Regions from separate parts of the Streptomyces sp. NPDC042638 genome, predicted to be linked through region 1. Evidence: riboswitches for the same ligand, from Rfam matches in the RefSeq annotation. Region 1 holds a riboswitch; the other holds the start of a gene.

The links. Region 1 has a riboswitch for ZMP and ZTP ahead of AB0B40_RS28840 (glycine hydroxymethyltransferase). Riboswitches for the same ligand answer to the same signal wherever they lie in the genome.
Region 2: it holds a riboswitch for ZMP and ZTP, as region 1 does, so the genes downstream of both, AB0B40_RS32685 (bifunctional 5,10-methylenetetrahydrofolate dehydrogenase/5,10-methenyltetrahydrofolate cyclohydrolase) here and AB0B40_RS28840 (glycine hydroxymethyltransferase) in region 1, are expected to answer to the same signal.

Annotation. Positions count from the first base shown of each region.
Region 1 is NZ_JBEZBT010000045.1:53,615-58,009, reverse strand. Features, by position in the region: gene trpS (tryptophan--tRNA ligase) at 1-956, opposite strand, end outside; gene AB0B40_RS28840 (glycine hydroxymethyltransferase) at 1,079-2,533, opposite strand; ZMP/ZTP riboswitch at 2,566-2,654, opposite strand; gene AB0B40_RS28835 (nuclear transport factor 2 family protein) at 2,769-3,230, opposite strand; gene AB0B40_RS28830 (TetR/AcrR family transcriptional regulator) at 3,315-3,878, shown strand; gene AB0B40_RS28825 (glutathionylspermidine synthase family protein) at 3,923-4,395, opposite strand, start outside.
Region 2 is NZ_JBEZBT010000060.1:38,821-43,215, reverse strand. Features, by position in the region: gene AB0B40_RS32700 (S-(hydroxymethyl)mycothiol dehydrogenase) at 1-467, opposite strand, end outside; gene AB0B40_RS32695 (hypothetical protein) at 685-990, opposite strand; gene AB0B40_RS32690 (nuclear transport factor 2 family protein) at 1,162-1,527, shown strand; ZMP/ZTP riboswitch at 1,647-1,727, shown strand; gene AB0B40_RS32685 (bifunctional 5,10-methylenetetrahydrofolate dehydrogenase/5,10-methenyltetrahydrofolate cyclohydrolase) at 1,754-2,602, shown strand; gene AB0B40_RS32680 (TetR/AcrR family transcriptional regulator) at 2,705-3,367, opposite strand; gene AB0B40_RS32675 (YncE family protein) at 3,508-4,395, shown strand, end outside.

The DNA.
Region 1 (4,395 bases):
GCGACGGCGCGCGCCTTCTCCGCGCCCTTGGCGAGGATCGAGTCCAGCGTCTCGGCGTCGTCCAGGTACTGCCGGGTGCGCTCGCGGAACGGGGTGACGAACTCGACCATGATGTCGGCGAGATCGGTCTTGAGCGCGCCGTACATCTTGCCCTCGTAGTCCCGCTCCAGCTCGGCGATCGTCCTGCCGGTGAGCGTGGAGTAGATGGTGAGCAGGTTGGAGATGCCCGGCTTGCTCTCGGTGTCGAAGCGGATCACCGTGTCGGTGTCGGTGACCGCGCTCTTGACCTTCTTGGCCGTGGTCTTCGGCTCGTCGAGGAGGTTGATCAGGCCCTTCGGCGTGGACGCCGACTTGCTCATCTTGATCGACGGGTCCTGGAGGTCGTAGATCTTCGCCGTCTCCTTGAGGATGTACGGCTTCGGGACGGTGAAGGTCTGGCCGAACCGGCCGTTGAACCGCTCGGCGAGGTCGCGGGTCAGCTCGATGTGCTGGCGCTGGTCCTCGCCGACGGGCACCTCGCCCGCCTGGTACAGCAGGATGTCCGCGACCTGGAGGACCGGGTACGTGAACAGGCCGACGGAGGCCCGGTCGGCGCCCTGCTTGGCGGACTTGTCCTTGAACTGGGTCATACGGCTGGCCTCGCCGAAGCCGGTGAGGCAGTTCATGACCCAGGCCAGCTGGGCGTGCTCGGGGACGTGGCTCTGCACGAAGAGCGTGCAGCGGTCCGGGTCGAGGCCGGCGGCCAGCAGCTGGGCGGCGGCGAGCCGGGTGTTGTCCCGCAGCTCCTTCGGGTCCTGCGGGACCGTGATCGCGTGCAGGTCGACGACCATGTAGAACGCGTCGTGGGACTCCTGCAGGGCCACCCACTGGCGGACGGCGCCGAGGTAGTTGCCGAGGTGGAACGAGCCTGCGGTCGGCTGGATTCCGGAGAGCACGCGGGGTCGGTCGTTGGCCATGGTCCCCATTCTCTCAGAGGGTGCGGGTGACTACGTCCGCCGAGGCGGGGGGGGCGGGGCGCGGCGGACCGCGGGCCGTCCATGGCCGCCCGCGCGGTCCCCCGCGCCCCCTGCGGGAAGCGTCAGCCCAGGTCGACTTCCGGGTACAGCGGGAAGCCCGCCACCAGGTCCGTCGCCCGCCGGGCGATCTCCTGGGACACCTTCTCGTCCAGGACGTGGGCCGCCTTCGAGGGGGCGCCCGACTTGGTGGTGCCCGGCTCGGTGGTGGTGAGGACGCGGTCGATGAGGCCGGCCACCTCGTCCATCTCCGCCGTGCCGAGACCGCGGGTGGTGAGCGCGGGGGTGCCGACGCGGATGCCGGAGGTGTACCAGGCGCCGTTCGGGTCGGCCGGGATGGCGTTGCGGTTGGTGACGATGCCCGAGTCGAGCAGGGCCGCCTCGGCCTGGCGGCCGGTGAGGCCGTAGGAGGTGGCGACGTCGATCAGGTTGAGGTGGTTGTCCGTGCCGCCGGTGACCAGGGTGGCGCCGCGGCGCATCAGGCCCTCGGCGAGGGCGCGGGAGTTGTCGACGATGCGCTGGGCGTAGTCCTGGAAGGCGGGCTGCCGGGCCTCGGCGAGGGCGACGGCCTTGGCGGCCATGACGTGCGGGAGCGGGCCGCCGAGGACCATCGGGCAGCCGCGGTCGACCTGGTCCTTGAGGGAGTCGTCGCACAGCACCATGCCGCCGCGCGGGCCGCGCAGGGACTTGTGGGTGGTGGTGGTGACGATCTGGGCGTGCGGGACCGGGTCGAAGTCGCCGGTGAGGACCTTGCCCGCGACCAGGCCGGCGAAGTGCGCCATGTCGACCATGAGGGTGGCGCCGACCTCGTCGGCGATCTCCCGCATGATCCGGAAGTTCACCAGGCGGGGGTAGGCGGAGTAGCCGGCGACGAGGATCAGCGGCTTGAAGTCGCGGGCCTGGGCGCGCAGGGCGTCGTAGTCGATGAGGCCGGTGGCCGGGTCGGTGCCGTAGGAGCGCTGGTCGAACATCTTGCCGGAGATGTTCGGGCGGAAGCCGTGGGTGAGGTGGCCGCCGGCGTCCAGGGACATGCCGAGCATGCGCTGGTTGCCGAAGGCCTGGCGCAGCTCGGCCCAGTCGGCGTCGGTGAGGTCGTTGACCTGGCGGACGCCGGCCTTCTCCAGGAAGGGGGCCTCGACGCGGTCGGCGAGGACGGCCCAGAAGGCGACGAGGTTGGCGTCGATGCCGGAGTGCGGCTGTACGTAGGCGTGGCGGGCGCCGAAGAGCTCGCGGGCGTGCTCGGCGGCGAGGGCCTCGACGGTGTCGACGTTGCGGCAGCCGGCGTAGAAGCGGCGGCCGACGGTGCCCTCGGCGTACTTGTCGCTGAACCAGTTGCCCATCGTGAGCAGGGTCGCCGGGGAGGCGTAGTTCTCGGAGGCGATCAGCTTGAGCATCTCGCGCTGGTCGGCGACCTCCTGGCCGATGGCGTCGGCGACGCGCGGCTCGACGGCGCGGATCACGTCGAGAGCGGCGCGGAAGGCCGTGGACTCGACGGAGAGAGGGGCGGAATTCTCGGGCATGGGGACCTCCGGACGGTGTGCGTACGGCATTCACGTTCGGCCCAGGCGCACGGCACTCTTCCCGCTCGGGCCGCTCCCTGATGGTCCGTCCCATCCCAGCGCGCCAGTCACGGCCCGCACGTCAGCCTACCGGCCACGCCGGTGGGCGCAGGTCCCGCGTCCATCATCCGGGCGGGGACGGGAGGGGGGGCACCGCCGCACCCGGGAGCGGCCGTGACCACGGGAGAAGACCTGATCAGCGCAGTGGGATGTCGGTGCCGTGCTCGTCGGCGGGCCGGGGTCCGAAGATGCGCCGGTCGCTCTCGCGGATGGGCACGTCGTTGATGCTCGCCTCGCGGCGGCGCATCAGGCCGTGCTCGTCGAACTCCCACAGTTCGTTGCCGTAGCTGCGCCACCACCGGCCGTCGGTGTCGCGGCACTCGTACTGGAAGCGGACGGCGATGCGGTTGCCGTGGAAGTCCCAGAGGCTCTTGCGCAGCGCGTAGTCCAGTTCGCGCTCCCACTTGTCGGTCAGGAAGGCGATGATCTCCTCCCGGCCGGTGACGAACCGGTCACGGTTGCGCCAGACGGAGTCGGGTGTGTAGGCCAGGGCGACCCGGTGGGGGTCGCGGGTGTTCCAGGCGTCCTCGGCCGCGCGCACCTTCTGGCGGGCGGTCTCCGGGGTGAACGGCGGGCAGGGCGGGCGGCCTTCGGGCACGGCGACCTCCTCAGGTCGAGAACGAGCGTTCTCTATCGCTGCGACTAAAGTAGAGAACGACCGTTCTCACGTCAAGGAGCCCGGATGCCCGCCCCGATCACCGAGGAACAGAACCGCCTGGACCGCGAAGCGCTCCTGGACGCGGCGGAGACGCTCTTCTACGCCCACGGCATCCAGGCGGTCGGCATGGACCGGGTCCGGGAGGCGTCCGGACTGCCGCTGAAGCGGATCTACCGGTTCTTCGCGACCAAGGAGGACCTCGTGGTCGCCATGCTGCGGCGGCGTGACCGGCGCTGGCGCGCGAGCCTGGCCGCCCACGTGGAGAGCGTCCCGGACCCGCGCGGACGGGTGCTCGCGGTCTTCGACTGGCTGGCCGCGTGGTTCGCGGAGCCCGGCTTCCGCGGCTGCGCCTGGATCAACGCCCATGGCGAACTCGGCCCGTCGTCCGAGCGGGTCCTGGCCGAGGTCCGGTCCCACAAGCGAGCCTTCCACGACCAGCTCTCGGCCTGGGTGCGCGCCACCGGCGTGCCGGTGGCCGACGGCGTGTGCCTGCTCGCCGAGGGAGCCATCGTCACGGCCGGCATCGACGCCGACCCGTCCCCCGCCGGCCTGGCCCGGGCGGCCGTCGAGAGGCTGCTCGGCGACTGACCCGGCGGGGGACGGGTCGCCGGGACGGGCCGGACGGACAGGCCCTAGAGGATCACGTGCGGCAGGAAGCGGGCGTACTCGTCGGTGATCAGGCCGGTGGACTCGCGGATGCCGAGGCCGGCCGGCTCGTCGCGGACCACCCAGGCGCCCAGGACGACGTGGTTGCCGTCGAAGGCGGGAAGGGGGGCGAGTTGCTGGTAGCAGCAGGGCTCGTCACGCAGGACGGGCGGCGATCCCGGCTCGTGCACCGTGATGCCTTCCCCCTCGCGGCCCAGCAGGGGCTTGGCGACGTAACCGGCCGCACCGGCCAGCTCGCGGGGGCCGTCCAGATAGGCGGGCAGGAGGTTCGGGTGGCCGGGGTACAGCTCCCAGAGGATCGCCAGCAGGGCCTTGTTGCTGAGCAGCATCTTCCAGGCGGGTTCGATCCACAGGGTGCTGCCGGTGCCGCCGCCGTTGTCCAGGGTGTCCAGGACGTGCCCGCCGAAGGCGTCGGTGGTCAGCCACTCCCAGGGGTAGA
Region 2 (4,395 bases), on a different contig from region 1:
GCTGGGGAGACGGCCGGGTCGACCTTGGTGCACTGGCCGGCCGCCACCAGCGTCTTCTCGGCGAAGGCGCCGATGCCGAGGGCCGGCGAGAGCTCCTGCCCGGTGGCGGCGAGGGTCATCTTCTGCCGGGCGTTGTGGGTGTCGAAGCAGTACCAGGGCCGCCCGCGCAGACAGGCCCGGCACTGTCCGCACACCGCACGCCAGTTGAGGACGACGAAGTCACCGGGGACGACGTCGGTGACGCCCTCGCCGACGGACTCCACGACACCGGCGGCCTCGTGGCCGAGCAGGAACGGGAAGTCGTCCGAGATGCCGCCCTGCTTGTAGTGCAGATCGGTATGGCAGACCCCGCAGGCCTGGACGCGTACGACGGCTTCGCCGGGACCGGGGTCCGGTACCACGATCGTCTCGACCCGTACGGGCTCGCCCTTGCCCGGTGCGATCACGCCGCGTACTTCCTGCGCCATGGTCTGGTCCCTTCTTCGGTTGCCTTCGCCGCCGACCCTACGCGCGACCGCTCGCCGGCGGGGACGGACCACGACGGTGATCGTGGATCTTTCCGCCACCCCCGACGGGAGTTGAGGCCGGTCACCGGGCCGCCCGCGAGGGGGCCGACTCCCCCTCCGCCCCCGCACAGCGGTGAGGGCCGCCCCCTGCCGGGACGGCCCTCGGTGCGGCGGACGGTCAGGACTCGACGGCCGGCACCAGGCCCAGGGCGGGCGTCACGAGTCCGGCGACCTGCCACAGTTCGCCCAGCCGGTTCAGCTCGCTGAGCTGGTTCAGCCCCCTCGCCTGCTCGGAGACCCGCGGGACCCCGGCCTTGTACTCGGCCGGGATGTCGCTGACGGTGAGCGAGTCGAGCACGGCCATGGGACTGATCTGCCCGGTGGCCGGTGCGCTCGCGTCGGCCGCGTTCGCCAGCGGCGCGGCAAGACCGGTGACCCCCGCGGCGAGACCGAGGGCGGCGACGATACGTCGTGTTGAGATCATGTCCTCAGCAACGGCCCCGGGCCCCGGCCGGACACGGGCGGCGGGACGCGCTCACCCGTGAGGCGGAGCGCGGCGGCTGCGCTTGCCGAGGCCGCCGCGGCGGAGGAGTCTCGAAGAGGGGCCCGTGCGGCTCGCTCCCGGACGGGCCGCGGGCGCCTGAAGGAGGTCATCATGGGTACCGCGACGGGGTCCGCTTTCGACACCGAGACACTACGCCGGGGCATCGAGGGGAACACCGGCAACACCCTTCTGTCGCTCTACAGCGACGACGCGGAGATCCGCATCGTCGACCGCAACAACCAGCCGAGCCACCCCACCGTTCTGCACGGCCGGGGCCAGATCGCCGAGTTGCTGGACGACATCTACAGCCGTGACATGACGCACAAGCTGGACAGGTGCGTGGTCCAGGGCGACCAGGTCGCCTACAGCGAGTCCTGCGAGTACGGGGACGGCACGCGGGTGCTCGCGGAGTCGATGGTCACCCTGCGGGACGGCAAGATCGCCGATCAGCTCATCATCCAGGCCTGGGACGAGTAGGACACCCGGCACGGCATCGGCGGGAAGGAGCGCGGGTCCAGGTCACCTCACGGCTGACCTGGGCCTTCTCGATGCGGGGCGGCAGGGGCCCAAGAGCGTACGAGCTCTCGGCTACGCTGTACGCGGGCCGTGACTGGCGCTGAGGTGGGGCACCACCGGGGAGCGGCCCGTGGTGTCTGCCGCGCGCCTGGGCGAGGAGAATCGATCCAGCTCAGGAGTGTGCAGCATGACCCAGGCCCGTCTGATGGACGGTACCGCGCTCGCCCGTCGCATCGTCGAGAACACCGCGCGACAGGCCGCCGGTCTCACCGAGCGGACCGGTACGGCACCGTGTCTGGCGACCGTGCTGGTCGGCGAGGACCCGGCGTCCGTGACGTACGTCCGCATGAAGCAGAACCGCTGCCGCAAGGCCGGCGTCGACTCGCGTCACGTGGCTCTGCCCGCGGCCACGACCACCGACGAACTCGTCGGCACACTGCGGGAGTTGTCGGACGATCCGGGTGTGCACGGCATTCTGCTGCAGCACCCGGTGGGCGACCACGTCGACGAGCGGGCCGCGTTCGAGGCGATCACGCCGGAGAAGGACGTGGACGGCGTCACCTTCGCCTCGTTCGCCACGATGAGTTTCGGACTGCCGGGCTTCGTCTCCTGCACGCCGGGCGGCATCCTGCGGCTGCTGGACGAGTACGGCGTCGACCCGGCCGGGAAGCGGGCCGTGGTGGTGGGCCGCAGCGCGATCCTCGGCAAGCCGGTGGGCATGCTGCTGCTGGCCCGGGACGCGACCGTGACGTACTGCCACTCACGCACCCGGGACCTGTCGGCGGCGGTCCGCGAGGCCGACATCGTCGTCGCGGCGGTCGGCCGGCCGGGGCTGATCGGCGGGCAGGACATCAAGCCGGGCGCGGTCGTGATCGACGCGGGCTACAACGCGGGGAACGTCGGCGACGTCGACTTCGACTCCGCCGTGGAGCGGGCCGCGCTGATCACTCCGGTGCCGGGCGGGGTGGGGCCGATGACGATCGCCACGCTGCTGGAACAGACCGTCGAGGCCGCCGCCCGGCAGCTCGGCGCCTAGGGCCTGTCTGACAACCGGCTGCCCGACCGACCCCGCCCCCGGCACGCTCCCCCGCCGCCCAGTCCGGCCCGGCCACGCGGAAGCGGAGTCAGGGGTCAGGGGTCAGGGGTTCCCGGGCCGCCGGGCGTCCGGCCGGAGCATCCCCAGCAGCAGCCGGACCAGCTCGTCCACCACCTCGTCCAGCGTGGCGTCCACCCAGCCGGCGGTCCAGTCGTGCAGCAGACCGTTGACGCTGCCGATGAAGGCCGTGGCGGCGAGGCGGTAGTCGCGCGGTGCCGCCTCGCCGCGCGCCACGGCCGCGTCCGCCTCGGCGCGGATGAGGTCGACCCACCGGGCCCGCCGGGCGAGGCGCTGCTCCTCCAGCCGGGGGCTGACGCCGATGATCTCCACGAAGGCGATGCGGCTGCGGCGCGGGTCGGAGGTGACCTCGCGGGCGTAGGCCCCGAAGAGCACGGTGACGCGGTCGGCCAGCGGCAGGCCGTCCGCGTCGGCCAGCGCGGCCACGACGGCCCGTTCCGCCCAGCCGTTGACCTGGAGGTGGAGCGCGGCGAGGAGGTCCTCCAGGGTACGGAACTCCTCGTAGAACTGGCGCGTGGACAGGCCGGCGGCCTGGCTCAGCGCGGCGACCGTGGTGCACCGGTAGCCGGGGGTGTCGCCGAACAGCTGCAGTGCCGCGTCCAGGAAGCGGCGGCGCCGCTCGGCCTGCCGTTCCGCCGCGGACCGGCCGCCGTAGCGTCCTGTCGGCGCTCTGAGCCTGCCCCCCACGCATCCCCCTCCGTCACCCCACCGGTCACCAATCTTGTCGTGCACACATCTTGCCGAGAAGACCACCTGCTCCTTACTTTTCAGTAAGTTCACTGTGAATGCGCCCGTGTTCAGATTCCCCCCGAGGAAAGAGAGCCGTCATGGCTGTCTCCAGAACCAGGCACCTTTGCTCCGTGGCCGCCGCCCTCGTCCTGACCGCCGCCGGTCCGGCGACCGCCGCCTCAGCGGCGTCCGACGCTTCCGACGGCCTGCGCGAGGTGCTGTTCGTCGGCAACAACTGGGACGGCACCGCCGATGTCATCAGGTCCTCCGGCGACTTCGCGAAGGTCGGCCGGATCAACGTCATCCCGGACAGGGACACGCGGATGGCGGAGATCAACGCGGACCCGATCAGGTGGATCTACTTCCAGGCCATCCGCAACAGCGTCGGCGAGGGCCACGACCAGTTCGCCGACGACATGTACTCGACACCGGACGGCCGGTCGGTGGTGGTGTCCCGGCCGAGCTTCGCCGATGTCGTCTCCATCGACCTGGCCACCGGGAAGCTCAACTGGCGTTTCCCGGTCGCCGGATACCGCGCCGACCACATGGCGGTCTCCCCGGACGGCACCCGCGTGGCGGTCTCCGCCTCGACCGCCAACACCGTGCACGTCCTGGACATCGGCACCGGCAAGCAGCTCGGGTCGTTCGCGACCGGTGACAAGCCGCACGAGAACATCTTCACCAGGGACGGCAAGTACATCTGGAACATGTCCATCGGTGACGTCAACACCGCCCTGGACGACCCCGGCTGGGACTGGACCAAGGGCGACCGGCACATCACCGTCGTGGACGCGACGACGTACAAGCAGGTCAAGGTCGTCGACATGCGGCAGCGGCTGGACGCGTTCGGGCTGAAGGACTTCTCCGACGCGGTCCGCCCGGCGGTGTTCTCCCCGGACGAGTCCAAGCTGTACTTCCAGGTGTCGTTCTTCAACGGCTTCCTGGAGTACGACGTCGCCACCGACAAGATCACCCGGATGAAGACC